4 regions of the Pantoea phytobeneficialis genome follow, and region 4 is predicted to be linked to each of the others. Evidence: predicted binding sites of a transcription regulator. Region 4 holds the regulator's gene; each other region holds the start of a gene.
What was found. The regulator PurR, encoded in region 4, represses purine synthesis genes. The targets are predictions, from matches to a motif close to CANGCAAACGTTTGCNTG.
Positions count from the first base shown of each region.

Region 1 (5,247 bases), 1.0 Mb from region 4:
CAACCGCACTGAATTCTATAAGCTGCTGTCGCGCCATGAACTGGACGCCAGCGATTTTAAAGAGTAGCTTGCTGCGGCTGCGGCAGAAACACTTATACTATCTGTTACCCGTCCGGCCACGGAGGGAGTGAAAAAAGGATCTGTCATGAAAAAGATCGATGCAATTATCAAACCATTCAAACTCGATGATGTACGTGAGGCGTTAGCCGAAGTTGGCATCACCGGGATGACGGTCAGCGAAGTGAAAGGTTTTGGTCGTCAGAAAGGTCACACCGAGCTGTATCGCGGTGCTGAGTATATGGTCGACTTTCTGCCGAAAGTAAAAATCGAAATGGTGGTGGGCGACGATATCGTTGATACCTGCGTTGAAACCATCATGAAAACCGCGCAGACCGGCAAGATCGGCGACGGTAAAATCTTTGTCTTTGATGTTGCGCGTGTGGTGCGTATCCGTACCGGCGAAGAGGATGAAGAGGCGATCTAAGCCCCTCGAATTGCTGAAAAGCCCGCAACGTTCCGCGTTGCGGGCTTTTTTATTGCAGGATTTACAAAACCTTATGCGGGCCAAATACCTCGTAATGAATACGATCCGCATCGATGCCGGCATCCAGCAACTGGCGAGCGACAAACTGCATAAACGCCAGCGGGCCACACAGCCAGAACTGACGGTCTGCCTCGCCCAGAGCGGCAGAAGCGGAGCCTAAATCCATCAATCCCGCCGCATCGTAACGCCCCGTCTCTTCGGCAGCGGGCTGGCGATACCAGATATGGCTGGCAAAATGCGGCAGGCGGCTGCCCAACGCTTTGACTTCTTCAACAAACGCATGTTGTTTGCCATCTTCCGCCGCATGCAGCCAGTTAACTGCCGCCGGATGCGTCTGTGCAGCCAACGTGGCGAGCATTGCCAACATTGGCGTTTGACCGACACCCGCCGAGATCAGCGTGACGGGTGTGGTCGGTGTCACTTGCAGGAAGAAATCACCCGCCGGTGCCGCGCACTGCACCACATCACCGACTTTTGCCCGATCGTGCAGCCAGCCGGACACCGTGCCCAGATCTTCACGTTTCACCGCAATGCGGTAGCACTGACCATTTGGTTGATGCGTCAAGGAGTACTGGCGGTGTTGCAGATTTCCTGTGCTGTCCGGGCGCAGACTGATCGCCAGATACTGACCAGGCAAGAAATCTGCCACTGCCTCGCCATCGACGGGGGCCAGTTCGAAACTTTTAATCACGCTGCTTTGCTGCTGAATGGCGCGGATGCGGAAATCACGCGCGCCACGCCAGCCGCCGATTTTCGCCTCTGACGTGCGATAAAGGGTTTCTTCACGCTGGATAAACACCTCAGCCAATACCCCATAGGCTTTACCCCAGGCCTGTAAGACTTCCTCGCCGGGGTTCAGCAGTTCCTGAATGGTCGCCAGCAGATTCTCACCCACGATAGCGTACTGCTCCGGCTGAATATTCAGGCTGACATGTTTCTGGGCGATTTTTTCGACCGCGGGCAACAACACCGCAAGGTTCTCCAGATTGGCGCCGTAAGCGCAGATGGCATTGAACAGCGCTTCACGCTGATTACCGCTGCGCTGGTTGTTCATGTTGAACACGTCTTTGAGTTCCGGGTGCTGCGTCAGCATTCGCTGATAGAAATGGCCGGTGAGCTGGGGGCCTAATTGGGCAATGGCGGGCAGGGTCGATTTAACGGTAGCGATGGTTTGCGCGTCGAGCATGGTGAATCCTCATGGCAATTTAAAAGATGTATTTTAAATGCATCTTATAATCCAGGCGCAGGGGTTGTAAATCCCCCTGATCGTTGCGGGATCTTTCGCCTGCTCTGGAATCCGCCTCGCAAACCTGAAATTTTTTCCGCTTCATGCTGAGGAAATATCGTGATTCACAGGGTTGCAAAAATGCGTAAAAAACCCGTTCCAGCGCCTTGCCAATCGTTTGCGTAAAAAGAAAGGATTGCGGCTACCGTCACCTGCCAAAACGGTTTACACTGTTGGCCTTCGCCCCTTAGCGGGGCTTAAACTGCCGTTAAAAAAGTTAGCTGAGTCAGGAGATGCGGATGTTAAAGCGTGATATGAACATTGCCGATTATGATGCCGAGTTGTGGCAGGCGATGGAGCAAGAGAAAGTGCGTCAGGAAGAGCACATTGAACTGATTGCTTCTGAAAACTACACCAGCCCACGCGTTATGCAGGCGCAAGGTTCACAGCTCACCAATAAATACGCGGAAGGGTATCCGGGCAAACGCTACTACGGCGGATGTGAATACGTAGATATCGTTGAACAGCTGGCTATCGATCGCGCCAAAGCGCTGTTTGGCGCAGATTACGCTAACGTACAGCCGCACTCCGGTTCTCAAGCTAACTTTGCGGTGTACACCGCGTTGCTGCAACCGGGCGATACCATTCTGGGTATGAACCTGGCGCACGGTGGTCACCTGACTCACGGTTCTCCGGTTAACCTGTCCGGTAAACTGTATAACGTGGTGCCATACGGCATCGATGAAACCGGTAAAATCGACTACAACGAACTGGCTGAACTGGCGAAAACCCATAAGCCGAAAATGATCGTTGGCGGTTTCTCGGCATACTCTGGCGTGGTTGACTGGGCAAAAATGCGTGAAATCGCCGACAGCGTGGACGCCTGGCTGTTCGTGGACATGGCTCACGTTGCTGGCCTGATCGCTGCTGACGTCTATCCGAACCCGGTTCCGCATGCACACATCGTAACCTCAACTACCCATAAAACCCTGGCGGGTCCGCGTGGCGGCCTGATCCTGGCGAAAAACGGTGACGAAGAGCTGTACAAAAAACTGAACTCCGCGGTGTTCCCGGGTGGTCAGGGTGGCCCGCTGATGCACGTTATCGCCGGTAAAGCGGTTGCGTTCAAAGAAGCGATGGAGCCTGAGTTCAAAACTTACCAGCAGCAAGTAGCCAAAAACGCCAAAGCGATGGTGGAAGTGCTGCTGGAGCGCGGTTACAACATCGTTTCTGGTGGCACCTACAACCACCTGTTCCTGATTGACCTGGTGAGCAAAAACCTGACCGGTAAAGAAGCGGATGCCGCGCTTGGCCGTGCCAACATCACCGTCAACAAAAACAGCGTGCCGAACGATCCGAAAAGCCCGTTTGTGACCTCTGGTATCCGTATCGGTACCCCAGCGGTAACCCGTCGTGGCTTTAAAGAAGCGGAAGTGCGTGAACTGGCTGGCTGGATTGCTGACGTGCTGGACAACATCAACGACGAAGCCACCATCGAACGTACCAAACAGAAAGTGCTGGATATCTGCGCACGTCTGCCGGTTTATGCCTGATAAGGCCTGAGTTCGAAGCGATAGAAAGGATGGCGTTAAGCCATCCTTTTTTTTATGCCTTGTGAATAACATCAGTGGTCGCGGCGCGATTTATCGCGCAGGTTAACATCACAGAAGACAGCGCGATAAATCTCGCCGCTACAAATGAATACAACTACGCTGGCTTCCATCGACTGTGAACTTTCTTATGCCCCGGATTCAACCGGTGCCAGATGGCAGGCCACGCGCTGCCCCTCCGCTTTGGTCGCCAGCACGGGGCGTTCTATGCGACAGCGTTCAGTAACATAAGGACAGCGGGTATGAAAGCGACAGCCCGATGGTGGGGAAAGTGGGCTGGGTAGTTCACCCATCAGACTAACGTTTTTACCGCGATTGCAGGGATCCATGCTCGGTGCGGCACGCAGCAGGGCCTGGGTGTAAGGATGCAACGGCGTATTGAAAAGCGTTTCCGTATCGGCGACTTCCACCACCTCACCGAGATACATCACCGCCACCCGGTGAGAAATATGCCTGACCAGCCGCAGATCATGGGCGACGAATAACACCGTCAGATTGAGTTTTTGCTGCAAATCCAGCAGCAGGTTAACCACCTGCGCCTGCACCGAAACATCCAGCGCCGACACCAGCTCATCGGCGATCAACACCTGCGGCTCCACAGCCAGCGCGCGGCTGATACCAATGCGTTGACGTTGCCCACCGGAAAATTCATGTGGCAGTTTGTCGATAGCGTCGAGCGGAAGACGAACCAGCGTCATCAATTCACGAATGCGGGCGGGAATCTGCTCTTTGGGACACATGTTGTGTACCGACAGCGCCTCGGTCAGTACCTGCCCTACAGTCATGCGCGGGTTCAGCGAACTGTAGGGATCCTGAAAAATCATCTGCACCTGACGGTTAAAACTACGCCGCGCTTTGCCGCGCAGCGTGGCGATGTCTTTACCATTGAAGTAGATTTTACCTTCATTGGTTTGCAGCAGTCCGACCATTGTTCTTGCCAGCGTTGACTTGCCGCAGCCCGACTCACCCACCACGCCGAGCGTTTCTCCCGGCAGCAGATCCAGCCGGACACCGTTTAGTGCCTGGACAAACTTACGTGGCTTGCCCTGAATTTTTTCGAAGATCGACTGTGCCACCGGAAAGTGCACAATCGCTTCCTCGACGCTGACAATCGGTAGCGCTCGCTGCGCGATCACTTCACTCATTTCCAACCCCTTCCGGCAACCTCAGGTTCGCGTGATGATGACAGGCAACCTGATGATGTGGATTTATCACCTCAGACGCAGGCAGTTGCCTGAGACAAACGTCAGTTTTATAACGACAACGTGGGCTGAAGCTGCATCCCGCTGGCAGATCGAGCAGGGAAGGGGGCGTGCCCTCAATCGACAGCAGCGGTTGGCGTTCACCACCATTTTGCGGCACGGAGGCGATCAACCCCTGAGTATATGGATGGCGGGGCTGACGGAAGATCTCCTCTACCGGAGCGGTTTCGACGATCCGTCCCGCGTACATCACCGCCACGCGATCGCATAGCTGGGCGACTACGCCAAGGTCGTGGGTGACAAAAATAATCCCCATATCGAGCTGATCGCGCAGATTAAACAATAGGTTGAGGATTTGCTCCTGAATGGTGACATCCAGTGCGGTGGTCGGTTCATCGGCCAGCAGCAGACGTGGATTCCCTGCCAGCGCGATGGCGATCATTACGCGCTGGCGCATCCCACCGGAAAACTGGTGCGGATAATCGTCAAGCCGGAGTTCCGGGGCAGGGATCCCAACCTGCGTCAAAAGCGCAATGGCCCGCTGACGCCGCTGCCTGCGCTTTAAATCGGTGTGCGCGCGCAGGCTTTCCTCAATCTGCCGCCAGACGGTGAGCACCGGGTTCAAGGCAATCATCGGTTCCTGGAAAATCATGGCAATCTCCCCCC
Region 1 covers NZ_CP024636.1:2,953,920-2,959,166, forward strand. Annotated here, with positions in the region: gene glrR (two-component system response regulator GlrR) at 1-67, shown strand, start outside; gene glnB (nitrogen regulatory protein P-II) at 146-484, shown strand; gene hmpA (NO-inducible flavohemoprotein) at 546-1,730, opposite strand; gene glyA (serine hydroxymethyltransferase) at 2,069-3,322, shown strand; gene CTZ24_RS13740 (ABC transporter ATP-binding protein) at 3,508-4,524, opposite strand; gene CTZ24_RS13745 (ABC transporter ATP-binding protein) at 4,517-5,247, opposite strand, start outside.
Region 1: a site for PurR is predicted at 1,937-1,954, ahead of glyA (serine hydroxymethyltransferase). Genes of this name have one in related genera too.

Region 2 (5,247 bases), 1.6 Mb from region 4:
GTTTATCATCAACATTGCCGAGGTGCATTTTAAGTATGTCAGCCTCGATCATCTGATTGCTGCCATTCGTACCGAAGCGGCGCTGCACGATATTCCGGTGGTACTCAACCTCGATCACGGCCTGCACTTCGACGCGGTGATGCAGGCTATCCGCCTGGGTTTTACCTCGGTGATGTTTGATGGCTCCACCCTCAGTTATGACGAGAATGTGCGCCAGACCCAGGAGGTGGTGAAAATCTGTCACGCGCTTGGCGTATCGGTGGAAGCGGAACTTGGCGCAGTGGGCGGCGATGAAGGTGGCGCGTTGTTTGGCGAGGCCGACAGCAATAAATTCACCGATCCACAACTGGCAGCCGAGTTTGTGCGCAGCACCGGCATTGATTGTCTGGCCGTGGCGATCGGCAATGCGCACGGTAAGTATAAAGGCGAGCCGAAACTCGATTTCGACCGGCTGGCGGCGATCCGTGATGCGGCACGCGTGCCGTTGGTGTTGCATGGCGGTTCAGGTATCAGCGACGCCGATTTCCGCCATGCCATCAGCCTGGGCATCCACAAAATCAACTTCTATACCGGCATGTCGCAGGCGGCACTGGGGGCGATCGAGAACCAGATTGCCCAGCGAGAGGCGCGTTATGACGCCTTTGCCGAGCTGCTGATGGCGGTGGAGCGTGATATCAGCAACGTGGTGGCTCAGCAGATGCGGGTGTTCGGCAGCGCCGGGAGGGCCTGAGATGACAATACGCAGCGGCATCCTGGCAGCGGGCAGCATGTTGGTGGATCATGTACAACGCATCAGTCACTGGCCGGAACAAGGCTGGCTGGCGGAGATTCACCACAGTGAAAAATGCAGCGGGGGGGCCGCGCTTAACGTGTTGTTCACACTGGCGCGTATGCAGATTGATTTGCCGCTGGCCGGGGTGGGGATGATCGGCGAGGACAGCGACGGTGATTTTATCGTGCAGTTGCTGGACCAGCATCAGGTTGATCGCCGCCTGGTACAGCGCACCCGAAGCGTGAACACCGCCATGACCCAGGTGATGACCACACCGGATGGTCAGCGTACGTTTTTTCATGCCCGCGGGGCCAATGCACAGCTCGATTTACCGCATTTTGCCGCTATCCATACCTCCCATCGCATCTTCCACCTCGGTTATCTGTTGCTGCTGGATTGCCTTGATTTACCGGATGAACATTGGGGCACGCGCGGTGCCCATCTACTGGCGCAAATGCAGCAGCGCGGCTATCTGACCTCGCTCGATCTTGTGTCGCGCGTCGGGGAGTACCAGGCGCTGGTGGTGCCCGCACTGCGCTGGCTCGATTATCTGGTGATTAACGAACTGGAGGCGCAATCCCTGACCGGTGTCAGGCTGCGCAGCGCGACGGGGATCGCACCGCCTGACGCCTTTGCGGCGGCGGCGACCTGGCTGGTGCAGCAGGGCGTCCGGCGACGCGTGGTGATCCATGCGCCAGAAGGGGCATGGGGCCAGGAGGTCAACGGTGAAGGGCGCTGGCAACCGGCGTGGCAACTGACGCCAGAAGAGATTGTTGGCAGCGTCGGGGCCGGGGATGCCTTTTGTGCCGGCGTGTTATACGCCAGTCATCAGGGCTGGCCAATGACCGAGACGCTGAAGCTGGCGCATACCTGCGCCTGTTTTAATCTGCACGCGGCGAATGCGCTGGACGGCACCCGGCCACTGGCCGAGATGCAGCGCTGGATGGATCAGGCGATTTGTGTGACATGCACGGCAGAGGCCGGGCGCATCACATCCGCAGAGAAAACATAACCCAGACCACGGATGGTGCGGATCAGGCTCGGCTGATGCGGGTTCATCTCAATCTTGCGGCGCAACCGCATGATCAGCACGTCAATGGTACGGTCGAACACATCCAGCGTTTCGCTGTGGGTGAGCTCCAGCAACTGGTCGCGCGTCAGTACTTTACGGGCATGACACACCAGGGCGCGCAGCAACGCATATTCACCCTGAGTTAACGTCACCGTCTCACGCTGGGGGTTAAACAGTTGGCAGCGCGTTTCATCCAGTCGCCAGCCGTTAAACTGCCAACCCTCGTCCTGGGTGCTGACGGGTTGCGCCAGCCGACCACAACGGCGTAATGCTGCACGCGCCCGTGCAACAACCACGCGGGGATTAAACGGTTTGGCGATATAATCGTCAGCGCCCATCTCCAGACCCACCACCATATCCGCCTCTGATCCCATGCCCGTTAGCATGATCACCAGCAGCTCAGGCCGTTGGCGCTGCATTTGCTGTAGCACCAGCAGACCATTGGTGTCCGGCAGCATCATATCCAGCATCACCAGCGAGATTTCCGGGTGTTTATCCAGCAACGTCAGCGCATCTTTTCCCTGATGGCAGCTGAATACGGTAAAAACATGTTCACTCAATACATCGTGCAGCAGTTCGCATACCGCGCGATCGTCATCCACTACCAGAATTGCGGGCTTCATTACGGGCCTCTTTTGTTATGGAAGGGTTAACGAGAGTGTATACCGACCACTTTTGCCTGCTTAATCAGGCAACAGAAACGTGAGCGGCATCGCCTGACAGAGTTTGAAAGCGTGCGTTACCGCAATCTTTTTTCGCTACCCGGTTGACGGATGGGAAAACGATTGCGCGCACATGGTGCAATGCACCATAATCGCGCCTCGTTCTGGTTCAGAATTGTCTGAGTCTAAGATACAGTCGTGAAGGTAAACGATTGCGTCCTGTTATGGCATAGCAATTGCTATGAGGACAGGGGGAAAGGAGTTTAGTAACAAGGCGGATTGATGGCCGAGCATGCAGCCGTCTGCCTTTTCCCGCAACAATAACGCGCATGCACACCCCATTGGCAAGAGAACGCACGTCAGTGACGTCTCCCCATCACGAGAGATGATGATGTTAGAAAAACTATTCAAGCTAAAAGCGCACAACACAACGGTCCGCACCGAAGTTATCGCGGGCATAACCACCTTCCTGGCTATGGCCTATATCCTGTTTGTTAACCCAAGCATTTTGGGTGCGACCGGTATGGATAAGGGCGCGGTTTTCGTGGCCACCTGTCTGGCGGCGGCAATCGGCTGCGTGCTGATGGGCCTGATTGCGAACTACCCGATTGCGCTGGCGCCGGGTATGGGCCTCAATGCCTTCTTTACTTACACCGTGGTGCTGCACATGGGCTACACCTGGCAAATCGCGCTGGGTGCGGTGTTCCTGTCAGCCTGTATCTTCTTTGCGTTGTCGGTGTTCAAAATCCGTGAATGGATTATCGCCAGTATTCCGCTGCCGTTGCGTGCCGGGATTGCTGCCGGTATCGGCCTGTTCCTGGCGCTGATTGCGCTGGAAGGCGCGGGTATCGTGGTGGATAACCCGGCGACCCTGGTGGGCCTGGGCGATCTGACCAAACCTGGCCCGCTGCTGGCGCTGCTGGGCTTCGTCATCATCGTGGTACTGGAAGCGCGTCGCGTGACCGGTGCGGTGCTGATCGGCATCCTGATCGTCACCTTCCTGTCGATGGGTATTGGCCTGACGCCGTTTGGCGGCGTGTTCTCTGCACCGCCGTCTATCGCTCCGACCTTTATGCAACTGGACATCGCCGGTGCCTTTAACGTGGGCCTGGTGAGCGTGATTTTCGCCTTCCTGTTTGTCGACGTGTTCGACAACACCGGTACGCTGCTGGGTGTGACCAAGCGTGCGGGTCTGGCGGATGAGCAGGGCAACGTGCCGAAAATGGGCCGTGCGCTGATCGCCGACAGTGCGGCTGCGCTGTTTGGTTCTCTGCTGGGGACTTCAACCACCACCAGTTATGTTGAATCGGCAGCGGGCGTCAGCGCCGGTGGCCGTACCGGTCTGACCGCGATTGTCGTGGCTATTCTGTTCGTGCTGAGCCTGTTCTTCTCGCCGCTGGCGGGTAGCGTGCCGGTATTCGCCACTGCGCCTGCGCTGCTGTTCGTGGCGGTGCTGATGGCTTCTGGCCTGGCGGAGATTGACTGGAAAGACATCACCACGGCTGCGCCGGTGACGGTCACTGCGCTGACCATGCCGCTGACTTACTCGATTGCTAACGGTATCGCGTTTGGGTTTATTACCTGGACGGTGGTGAAGCTGCTGAGTGGCCGTACCAAAGAGGTGAATGCGGCGCTGATTATTATGTCGATCCTGTTTGTGATTAAGCTGGGTTGGTTGAGTGCGTAATTAACCTCACCCTGGTCCCTCACCCTAACCCTCTCCCGCAAGCGGGAGAGGGAACAGATTGAGCTAGCGCCCTCTCCCGCAATCGGGAGAGGGAACAGATCGAGCATATGGCACATCTCCCTCTCCCTTATGGGAGAGGGCCGGGGTGAGGGTCACAGACCGCACCTGCCCAGAGGGCCGGGGTGAGGGTCACCAACCGCACCGGGTCCTACCTGAACGGCGGTTCATTAAACGTGCGTAATTTGCGCGAATGCAATTTATCACCCTCCGCCCGCAGCAACTCCACCGCACAAATCCCAATCTGCAAATGCTCCGAAATCGCCCCTTCATAGAAGCGATTCGCCTGGCCTGGCAGCTTGATCTCCCCGTGTAGCGGCTTATCTGAAACGCACAACAAAGTGCCATACGGCACACGGAAGCGGTACCCTTGCGCCGCGATTGTCGCGCTCTCCATATCCACCGCCACAGCGCGACTCAGGTTAAAGCGCAACGCCGAAGCGGAGTAACGCAGCTCCCAGTTACGGTCATCGGTGGTCACCACGGTGCCGGTACGCAGGCGTTGTTTGACCTCTTCACCCGGCATGCCGCTCACCGCTTTGGTGGCGTCGTACAACGCGCGCTGTACTTCGGCAATGCTGGGGATCGGGATATCCGGCGGCAATACGCTGTCCAGCACATGATCGTCACGCAGATAGGCGTGGGCCAGCACATAATCGCCAATGGTCTGGCTTTCGCGCAGGCCGCCGCAGTGACCAATCATCAACCACGCATGGGGACGCACCACCGCCAGATGGTCGCAGATGGTTTTGGCATTGGATGGCCCCACGCCGATATTCACCAGCGTAATGCCGCGACGATTGGGTGACGTCAGGTGCCAGGCGGGCATCTGGTGCTTCTTCCACGCCAGGTCCGACATCATCGCTTCCGGGTCCTGGGTCTCTTTGGTGATCACCACATCGCCAGCACAGGCAAGGCTGTCGTAAGGTGTGTTCGGATCCTGTACTTGCTCAATCGCCCAGCGTACAAACTCATCGACATAACGCGTGTAGTTAGT
Region 2 covers NZ_CP024636.1:3,548,800-3,554,046, forward strand. Annotated here, with positions in the region: gene CTZ24_RS16355 (ketose 1,6-bisphosphate aldolase) at 1-730, shown strand, start outside; gene CTZ24_RS16360 (carbohydrate kinase family protein) at 732-1,784, shown strand; gene CTZ24_RS16365 (response regulator) at 1,721-2,467, opposite strand; gene CTZ24_RS16370 (NCS2 family permease) at 2,895-4,193, shown strand; gene CTZ24_RS16375 (AMP nucleosidase) at 4,402-5,247, opposite strand, start outside.
Region 2: a site for PurR is predicted at 2,708-2,725, ahead of CTZ24_RS16370 (NCS2 family permease). Genes of this name have one in related genera too.

Region 3 (5,247 bases), 1.5 Mb from region 4:
ACACCATGCCGTTGAAGACAAATTCCAGCATCTGCCACACGCTGTTGGCGCGTAAACGCATCGCCAGCGGAGCCTGGCGGATGATACCGGAACGGGTGATGGTCATACCGGCCGCCACTGCCGCGAGGATCCCGGAGACACCAAGGTGTTCCGCAATCAGATAGGAGGCAAACGGCAGCAGCAGCAATAACACCGTCTGCGTTGCCGGATCGTCACCGCTCCAGCGACTCAGCAGACGCAGCGAGCGGCCATACAGCCAGCAAACCGCGACCCCGGCCACCAGGCCGCCAACCGCCACTTTGAGGAACTCGACGCTGGCACCGCCCCAGGTGAAGACCATAGTGCCCATCGCCACGGCGACAGCAAACTTGAGAGACACCAGGCCGGATGCGTCGTTCATCAGGGCTTCGCCCTGCACAATCGACATGATTTTTTTCGGGATGCGCCCTTCCCCAACGATACCGGAGAGCGCCACCGCATCGGTCGGTGACAGCACCGCCGCCAGCGCAAAGGCCGGAATCAGCGGGATACCCGGCACCAGCCAGTAAATCAGATAGCCGATACCCACCACGGTGATCAGCACCAGCACCAGCGCCAGTCCGATGATCTCACGACCGTGATGCAGAAATTCGTTAATCGGTGTTTTCCAGCCGTCGGCGAACAGCAAGGGCGGAATAAACAGCACCAGAAACAGTTCGGGATCAAAATCGACATGCAGACCAAAGGTCGGCCAGGCGAGCATTGCACCGGCCGCGATCTGCACCAGCGGCAGCGGGATTTGAAACGGCAAGATACGTGCCGCAACACCAGAGAGTGACACAACCAGTGTCATGATGAGAATGGTAAAGAAGATTTCCATGCTTTCCTTAGGCGAATCATTTTCGTTAAAGCGATGTTTGTTGCGCAGGAAAGTGTAAAACAAAACGCCGCACGACGGGAAAACCCGACGTGCGGCAGTACAAGGAAAGCGAATAATTCGGATTTCAGGAAAATTTCAGGTCAGATGGCCCAGCCACCGGCGTAGAAAGCCACCAATGCCACAGCAATCACCACCGTACCGATATTCAGCTTGCGCCACTCACCGGCAAACAGGCGACCAATCACCAATGCCGCGAAGCCGAGCATAATGCCGGTGACGATGTTGCAGGTCAGCACGATAAACACCGCCGTCAGCAGGCCGGACATGGCATCAACGAAATCATTGAAATCGATTTTCGCCACGTTGCTGAGCATAAGCAGACCGACATACATCAGCGCCGGAGCAGTAGCATACGCCGGCACCAGATACGCCAGCGGCGACATAAACAGAATCACCATGAACAACAGACCCACTACCACCGCCGTCAGACCGGTTTTACCGCCCGCCGCCGTACCGGCCGCCGATTCGATATAGACCGCCGCCGGGGAAGCGCCCAGCAGACCGGCAAACAGGCTGCTGACAGAGTCGGTGGTCAGGGCGCGGCCACCATTGATGATCTGGCCGTATTTATCCAGCAGATTAGCCTGGCCGGCCACCGCCCGGATGGTGCCGGTAGCATCAAACACCGCCGTCATCACCAGCGCCAGCACCGTCGGCAGCACCGCGGGTTTGAGCGCGCCCATGATATCGAGGCTGAACACCAGCGACTGACCGCTGGCATCTTTCAGGCTCGGCATGGCAAACAGCCCCTGATATTTCACTGCCGGATCAAAAATCAGTCCGACAATCGAGATCGCCACAATGGTCAGCAAAATGCCGCCAGGGACACGGCGCTTCTCCAGCCCGAAGATCGCCGCCAGACCCACCAGCGCCATAATCACCGGGAAGGAGGCGAAGTGGCCCAGTTCAACCGGCAAACCCGCCGCCGGGTTTTTCACCACCAGGCCAACGCTGTCAGCCGCGATCAGCAACAGAAACAGGCCAATACCGATGCCGGTACCATGCGCTACGCCCATTGGCAGGTTGCGCAGAATCCATGCTCGGATGCCGGTCACCGAGATCAGGGTGAACAGCAGCCCCATCAGGAACACCGCACCAAGCGCCACCGGCACGCTGATGTGCTGACCTAGCACCAGGCTAAAGGCGGTAAACGCCGTCAGCGAGATAGCGCAGCCAATCGCCATCGGCAGGTTGGCCCACAACCCCATGATGATCGAACCGAAACTCGCCACCAGGCAGGTAGCGACGAATACCGCGGTCGGTGAGAAGCCCGCTTTGCCGAGCATACCCGGTACCACGATGACGGAGTAGACCATCGCCAGGAAGGTGGTTAAGCCCGCCAGCACTTCCTGACGCACGCTACTGCCGCGTGCTGAAATATTGAACCAGCCGTCCAGTTTTCCACTGGCCGGGCGAGATTCGCCAGACATAATTAATCCTCTGAATTTTTGCTGTTGTGAGTGGCCGCACGACTGACGTTTGCCTGCCATCCTGGTGCACGTTTCTCCAACGGAGAAACAACGCAAACGTTTACGTAGTCGCGTATTTCTGGTCGTAAAAGGGGGAACTCAGAAAAAAGGCAAACGATTATCCGGTGATTGGCCTGAGATTTTCAACTGCTAATCTGCATCGATACAGGATAATCCTCATTGCATAACAGAAATGCAACGTAGTTTCGCTGCCCCGGCGTGCGCGAGTTTCAGTGGAACAGACTGGAAATTATAGGAATTTTTATGCGCATTTTTGTTGCGCAACCAAATGATAGCCGGGTTGCGCAACATGATTATTGGCTGAAATTGATCGGGCCACCCTGCTCAATCGCCCGCTGCCAGGCGGCGCGTTGTTCCAGCCCTTCCAGCCAGTGCTGACTGGCAGGCATATCACGCAGGCCGGTACGCGCACGCATCGCCAGCAGCGGAAAACTCATCTGAATATCGGCGATGCTAAAACGATTACCGGCGAAGTAAGGGTGCTGACTCAGGTGCTGTTCAATCACATCCCCATGTAATCTCAACTGCTTGTTCAGCCAGGCTTTCTGGATCCCGGCGCTCAGAGCCTTACCGGCCGGGCGCAACAGCCAGGGCACCGGTTTTTTACCCAACTGCCCGAACACCAGTTTCATCACCAGCAGGGGCATCAACGACCCCTCGGCGTAATGCAGCCAGTAACGCGCCGCAATTTGCGCATCTTCATCGGACAGCTTTAATCGATATTCGGCGTCATATTTGTCGGCCAGATACTCCAGGATTGCGCCAGATTCCGCGATCACGCGATTGCCATCGGTGATCACCGGAGATTTCCCCAACGGATGGACTTTCTTCAACGACTCGGGTGCCAGCAGGGTGCCTTCACGTTGGTAACGTTTGATCTGATAAGGCACTGACAGCTCTTCCAGCAGCCACAGCACCCGATGTGAACGAGAATTTTCAAGATGGTGAACAGTGATCATCATGGCTTCCTGACCAATGGTTGGACCAGCAAGTATAGATGATGTCGCCTCAGCGTTTCTGCTCGTCCTGTTGCGGATCGAGCAAAACCGCCCCTGAACCTTGCTCGCCCAAACGGTCGCCAGGGTTACGCAATGGACAGTCACGCATTGACAGGCAACCACAGCCGATACAGCCATCAAGATCGTTACGCAGCCGCGTCAGGGTTTCGATGCGTTTATCCAGTTCCTCACGCCAGTGCTGCGTCAGCGCATCCCATTCCTGGGTCGACATGCGCTTGTTAGCCGGCACATGCATCAGACTGTCGCTGACCGTGGCGAGGGGAATACCAATGCGCTGCGCAATTTTAATGATCGCCACGCGGCGTAGCACATCACGGCTGTAACGCCGTTGGTTGCCGTTATTACGCGTACTGGAGATCAATCCTTTGGTTTCGTAAAAGTGCAAAGCCGACACCGCCACACCGCTGCGCTTCGCCACTTCACCCGGCGTCAGCACCGGTTTCGGGTAGTTGCGTTCTTTTTTCATTTCGCTCTTTACCTCAAGTTAACTTGAGGAATTATACTCGCTCCCCATTGAAACTTCGAATCTCTACTCAGAAGGATGTGGTTATGATGCAAGAGGAAATCATTCATTCACTGACTCACTGGATCGATCAGAATCTGGATAAAACCCTGTCGATTGATGAAGTAGCGGCGAAATCAGGTTATTCCAAATGGCACCTGCAACGTATGTTCCGTACCGTGACGAAACAAACGCTGGGCGGTTATATCCGCGAACGCCGCTTAACGCTGGCCGCTGAGGCTCTGCGTCAGACACAACGTCCGGTATTTGATATCGCTATGCAGTACGGCTACGACTCACAGCAAACCTTTTCCCGCGTGTTTCGCCGTCAGTTCTCGCAAACGCCCACCGCGTATCGCCATACCATGCGTCGCCAGGCGATGATTCAGCGCCCACGTCTGGTGAGCTTTGATTGCAACGAGAATATGGCCAGCTTTACCCAGCGTACTACCGGCGAGTGCTGCCCGGTTCGCTAACCTTGCCTGCGCGCCCCGCGCGGGCGCTCCCTGCCCTGTCTATTCGTGCGCGATAAATCGCGCCGCTACAAATCCGTGGTAACGCCATAAATTTCCGCACGCTGCCGATACGTGCGCGATAAGTCCGTGGCAACGCCATAAATTTCCTTACGCTGCCGATACGTGCGCGATAAATCCGTGGCTACGCCATAAATTTCCGCATGCTGCCGATACGTGCGCGATAAATCCGTGGCAACGCCATAAATTTCCGCATGCTGCCGATACGTGCGCGATAAATCCGTGGCAACGCCATAAATTTCCGCACGCTGTCGATACGTGCGCGATAAGTCCGTGGCAACGCCATAAATTTCCTTACGCTGCGGATACGTGCGCGATAAGTCCGTGGCAACGCCATAAATTTCCTTACGCTGCCGATACGTGCGCGATAAATCCGTGGCAACGCCATAAATTTCCGCATGCTGCCGATACGTGCGCGATAAATCCGTGGCAACGCCATAAATTTCCGCACGCTGTCGATACGTGCGCGATAAGTCCGTGGCAACGCCATAAATTTCCTTACGCTGCCGATACGTGCGCGATAAGTCCGTGGCAACGCCATAAATTTCCTTACGCTGCCGATACGTGCGCGATAAATCCGTGGCTACGCCATAAATTTCCGCATGCTGTCGTTGCGGCGCGATTTATCGCGCGAATCCTCTACCAGCATCGATAAATTTTTTTCTACCATACCAGGTATAAATTTTGTTCAAACTTTCAAATCGGATGATATAATGTGACCCAAGTCACAGTTTAATGCGTAGTTCGACGGCCTGAAGGGCCTCCCTGACCTTCCTTCTCTGCC
Region 3 covers NZ_CP024636.1:377,351-382,597, reverse strand. Annotated here, with positions in the region: gene CTZ24_RS01705 (Na+/H+ antiporter) at 1-859, opposite strand, end outside; gene CTZ24_RS01700 (NCS2 family permease) at 1,000-2,349, opposite strand; gene CTZ24_RS01695 (glutathione S-transferase family protein) at 2,703-3,368, opposite strand; gene soxR (redox-sensitive transcriptional activator SoxR) at 3,418-3,894, opposite strand; gene soxS (superoxide response transcriptional regulator SoxS) at 3,978-4,406, shown strand; gene CTZ24_RS01680 (hypothetical protein) at 4,588-5,004, opposite strand.
Region 3: a site for PurR is predicted at 2,439-2,456, ahead of CTZ24_RS01700 (NCS2 family permease). Genes of this name have one in related genera too.

Region 4 (5,247 bases):
CTGCTTCTTTATACTTCTCAGCAGTTTCTTTAATCAGCGGCTGAAGTTCACCACGCTGGAACATCTCGACGATGATGTCGCAACCACCGACCAGCTCGCCATCAACCCACAACTGTGGGAAGGTCGGCCAGTTGGCATATTTTGGCAACTCGGCACGAATATCCGGGTTTTGCAGGATATCAACATACGCGAAGCGCTCACCACAGGCAGACAGAGCCTGTACCGCTTGTGCAGAGAAACCGCAGCTTGGCAGTTTCGGCGAACCTTTCATGTACAGCAGGATCGGGTTTTCTGCGATCTGGCGCTGGATTTTCTCAACAGTACTCATTTTTGCCTTCCTTAATTCCTCACTTCGTGTTTGTTTATTGTAGCGATTTCACCCCCGCACTAAAACGGGATTTTGCGGTTCAGGCACATCAATCGCCATGTTTGTTAAGTTCCGGTGCCATAAATAACATTTTCATATCATGATTAAGCATGAACCGATTAATAATTAGCAATATATCTGCTGGGTTAACCAGCTGAAATCGCTCATTTTTGCCCCATATCAACTCTGCTAACACATTAATAGAAAAATGCCTTACCTTTTAGAAAAAAACTGGATTAGAATCATCTCGGTGCTGATCGTTGATCAGATTTTTCTAACATAGCTGCGGGCTGTTTCTTCAGACTGCTTAACCTGTACCGGACTATGCGTTTACTCATTACGCTTTTTATGCTGGCTTTCGCCCAACTGTTTTTTAATGTGGCTTCTGCGTCACCGCATGCGCCCATCAATGCCAGTTTGCATAACGCTGAGAAAAAAAGTGCGCGCGAAGATGAGCGTCGCAAGCGACGTCCGGTAAAAACCAGCACCAAAAAATCCCGTCTTGCTACCAGTGTTCAGAAGCTAAAGCTGAAAAAACAGCCGAAAATGGAAACGGCGCTGCATAAAACCCGCAGCAAGAAAGCCCTGCTGAAATCACCGTCAAAAAAATATGGTCACCAACGTCTGGCAAAGAGAAGCGCGAAGCAGGACGATGACCGCGATTTGACCACCATCAAGATGAGCAATTCTCACCGTCAGCGCTATCAGAAAGCACGCGAAACCGCGATGAACAAGCTGATGGGGCAGATTGGTAAACCATACCAATGGGGTGGCACTTCACCGCATACCGGTTTCGATTGCAGCGGTCTGGTGTGGTACGCCTACAAAGACCTGGTCAAATATAAATTCCCGCGCACCGCCAACGAAATGTATCACCTGCGGGATGCGGCACCGATTAAGCGCGATATGCTGGAGAAAGGGGATTTGGTGTTCTTCCGCATCAATAATCGCGGCACTGCCGATCATGTCGGTGTTTATCTTGGTAATGGCAAATTTATCCAGTCGCCTCGTACCGGTAAAGATATTCAAATCAGTGCATTGGGTGAGGATTACTGGCTGAAACACTACGTCGGGGCACGCCGTATGATGACCCCCAAAACTATCCGCTAAAAAACGCCCGATACCCGATAAAACAACAAGCCGGACCCTGATTTTCAGGTCCGGCTTTTTTATTAATGAAGGATCGCGGTGAAGCTGAACACGATAATCATTAGTAGCGCGCCCACAGTGGTAAACAGCGCCAGTTTCAGGTCTGTACTCATCACAACTCCTTAGTCACAATAAATGAAGGGTTATCGTAATTTTCTCACAGCCTCCGGCAAAAATCTCGTCTTATCCGCGCCAGCTTGCTAGAATCGCCGCCTTTCGTTGCGCAACAGATTTTGCGCACGCTGTGTTTGCGGCAAGTTAAAGCGTTATTGACCAGGTGTTAATGTCTTTTTCTTCGCCATTCGCCCCGAAAATCGGGGCGCAAAACCATTAGCAGACGCAAACGTTTAACAATATACTTATCAGTTAGTTGCGATAAGCCCGGGAGTACCATTTTCATGGCAACAATTAAAGATGTGGCGAAACGCGCCGGTGTCTCCACCACCACGGTTTCGCATGTCATCAACAAAACGCGTTTTGTCGCGGAAGAGACGCGTAACGCCGTATGGGAAGCGATCAAAGAGCTGCATTACTCGCCCAGCGCCGTGGCGCGCAGCCTGAAAGTCAACCACACCAAAACGCTGGGGCTGCTGGCCACCTCCAGTGAAGCCCCCTATTTTGCCGAGATTATCGAGGCGGTGGAAAATCACTGTTTCGATCGCGGCTACACGCTGATCCTGGGCAATGCGCATAACGACCTGCAAAAACAGCGCGCATATCTGTCGATGATGGCGCAGAAGCGTGTCGATGGCCTGTTGGTGATGTGTTCAGAATACCCTGACGACCTGCTGACCATGCTGGAAGAGAACCGTAATATCCCGATGGTGGTGATGGACTGGGGCGCATCGCGTGGCGATTTTACCGATACGGTGCAGGACAATGCGTTTCAGGGCGGCTATCTCGCCGGGCGTTACCTGATTGAACGCGGTCATCGTGACATTGGTGCCATCCCCGGACAAATGGAGCGCAACACCGGCGGTGGCCGCCATGCCGGTTTCATGCAGGCGCTAAATGAGGCAGGCATCACCGTGCGGCCCGAGTGGATTGTGCAGGGCGATTTTGAACCGGAATCCGGTTATCAGGCGATGCAGCAGATCCTCAATCAGAAGCAACGCCCGACTGCTGTGTTCTGCGGTGGCGATATCATGGCGATGGGCGCGATCTGTGCTGCGGATGAAATGGGTCTGCGGGTCCCGCAGGATATCTCAGTGATCGGCTATGACAACGTGCGCAACGCACGTTATTTCACGCCGGCGCTGACCACCGTTCATCAACCCAAAGCTCAGTTAGGTGAAAAAGCGTTGGAAATGCTGCTGGATCGTATCACCAGCAAACGTGAAGAACCGCAAACCATTGAAGTTCAGCCAACGCTAATTGAACGCCGTTCAGTCGCTGACGGCCCGTTCCGCGACTACCGCCGCTAGGTTTCCGTTTCGCTCAACCATTCATAGTTGAGCGTTTCGGCATCGCCGAGATAACTCAGCAACCAACCCAGAGCTGGCGAGTTCCGTTGTTCCGACCAACTGACGCAGCATGGGCTATCCGGGAACGGCGTGGGTAACGGTAACTCGGTTAATGCTCCGCTATCCAGTAATGGCCGGGCTAAATGGCCCGGCACCATCCCCACGCAAAGTCCCGCCAGCAGGCAGTCGACGCCGGTTTCCCATTCCGGCACCACCAGCCGGCGTTGATTATCCAACGTCCAGGTCATGCGCCGCGGCAACGCCCGCGAAGTGTCTTCCAGCACCAGAGAAGGCCAGGCCCGCAACGTCTCGTCATCCAACAAGGTACTTTTTGCCAACGGATGATCGGGGCTGACCACGCAGCGCCAGTTCAACGCGCCCATATCCTGAAAGGCAAAACGCCCACCGACCGGGATCGCCTGAGTGGCCCCAATCGCTACATCGACCCGCCCATCGGCCAGTGCATCCCAGACACCATTAAACACTTCATAACTGATAATCAGCTCCATGTCGGGAAAGTGGCGGTAGAAATCCTTCACCAGTTGTCGGGTGCGATGAGGTTTAACGATGCAATCCACCGCGATACTCAGCTGACCACGCCAGCCATTTGCCAACTGCTGGCACTGCCGCCGCGTCGCCAGCATTTTTTTGATAACACTACGCCCTTCCCGGACAAAATGCTCCCCGGCTGCCGTCAGCACCACTTCCCGATGCTGACGTTCGAACAACGGCACCGCCAGCCAGGTTTCGAGCTGCCGTACCGTGTAGCTGATGGCAGAAGGCACCCGATGTAACTCTTGTGCTGCCGCACTAAAACTACCGCTGCGGGCCACCGCATCTACCACTTCAAGCGCATATTCAGACCACATATTTTTGCCTGCAAATTTTTTGATAGCACCGCGCAAATATTAGCGTTTCACAAAACCTGGTGCACGCTTTTACACTCCTCCGCGTTTTCCTGTCTAAAGAGAATTACCATGTTGTCATCAAAAGGATTTCTGCCTTATCTTGCTTTACTCAGCATGCTGGGCTTTCTTGCTACGGATATGTACCTGCCGGCATTCGGTGCCATGCAGCAGGATTTTGCTACCGCCCCCGGTACCATCAGCGCCAGTCTGAGTCTGTTCCTTGGTGGTTTTGCCTGTGCGCAGGTCTTCTGGGGACCGCTGTCAGATCGCTTCGGACGTAAACCGGTTCTGCTGGCGGGATTAGCGATTTTTGCCCTGGGTTGTCTGGGCATGCTGTGGGTGAGCGACGTCCGTTTGATGCTGGCGCTGCGCTTTGTGCAGGCGCTGGGTGTTTGCGCTGCCGCTGTTAGCTGGCAGGCGCTGGTGGTGGATCGTTATCCGCAAAACCAGGCCAACAAAGTTTTTGCAACCATTATGCCGCTGGTCGCCTTGTCTCCGGCGCTCGCCCCGTTACTCGGTGCCTGGCTGATGGGCCATTTTCACTGGCGTAGTATCTTTCTGCTGCTGACACTGATAACCCTGGTGTTGCTTATTGGCACCCTGCGTCTGGCGAATCCCGTACGAGCCGACACCATGCGAGCGCCGCAGCCTGGCTGGCTGACGCTGCTGGTATCGCGTACTTATAGCGGCAACGTATTGATCTACTCTGCCTGTTCCGCCAGCTTTTTTGCCTGGTTGACCGGCTCGCCCTTTATCCTCGCCGATGCCGGTTTATCACCGGCAGATATTGGCCTGAGTTATGTGCCGCAAACTATCGCCTTCCTGATCGGTGGATTTGGCTGCCGCGCGCTGCTGAATCGTTTTCAGGGGAAACAACTGCTGCCGTGGTTACTGGTGATCTACAGCCTGAGCATTCTTAGCCTGTTTGCGGTTACGCAGCTTTCCGCCCCCGCGCTGTGGGCATTGCTGTTGCCGTTCTGTGGTATGGCGCTGGCAAATGGGGCTATCTATCCGATTGTGGTCGCCAGTGCCCTGCTGCCCTTCCCCCAGGCAACAGGCAAAGCTGCTTCATTGCAAAATTTGCTACAACTCGGATTATGTTTTGTCGCCAGCCTGGTCGTTTCCGCTGGATTACAACAAGCGCTGCATAGCACCAGCCTCGTGATGCTCGCTACCGTTGCACTCGCCTGGGCCGGTTTCGGTTGGCAACGTACGGCAAACGCACAAAGTGATGTTGCTCACAACTCCTTAGCCTGCGAAGATAATCACTGACGCAACAACTTTAGTTAGCATCCTAACGATAAGTCGTTGAATATTGACCCACGTAAGCATATACTGCGTGGGTCAGCAATTCTGTAAC
Region 4 covers NZ_CP024636.1:1,904,908-1,910,154, reverse strand. Annotated here, with positions in the region: gene CTZ24_RS08915 (Grx4 family monothiol glutaredoxin) at 1-328, opposite strand, end outside; gene CTZ24_RS08910 (C40 family peptidase) at 692-1,477, shown strand; gene cydH (cytochrome bd-I oxidase subunit CydH) at 1,540-1,629, opposite strand; gene purR (HTH-type transcriptional repressor PurR) at 1,915-2,940, shown strand; gene punR (DNA-binding transcriptional activator PunR) at 2,937-3,848, opposite strand; gene punC (purine nucleoside transporter PunC) at 3,957-5,159, shown strand.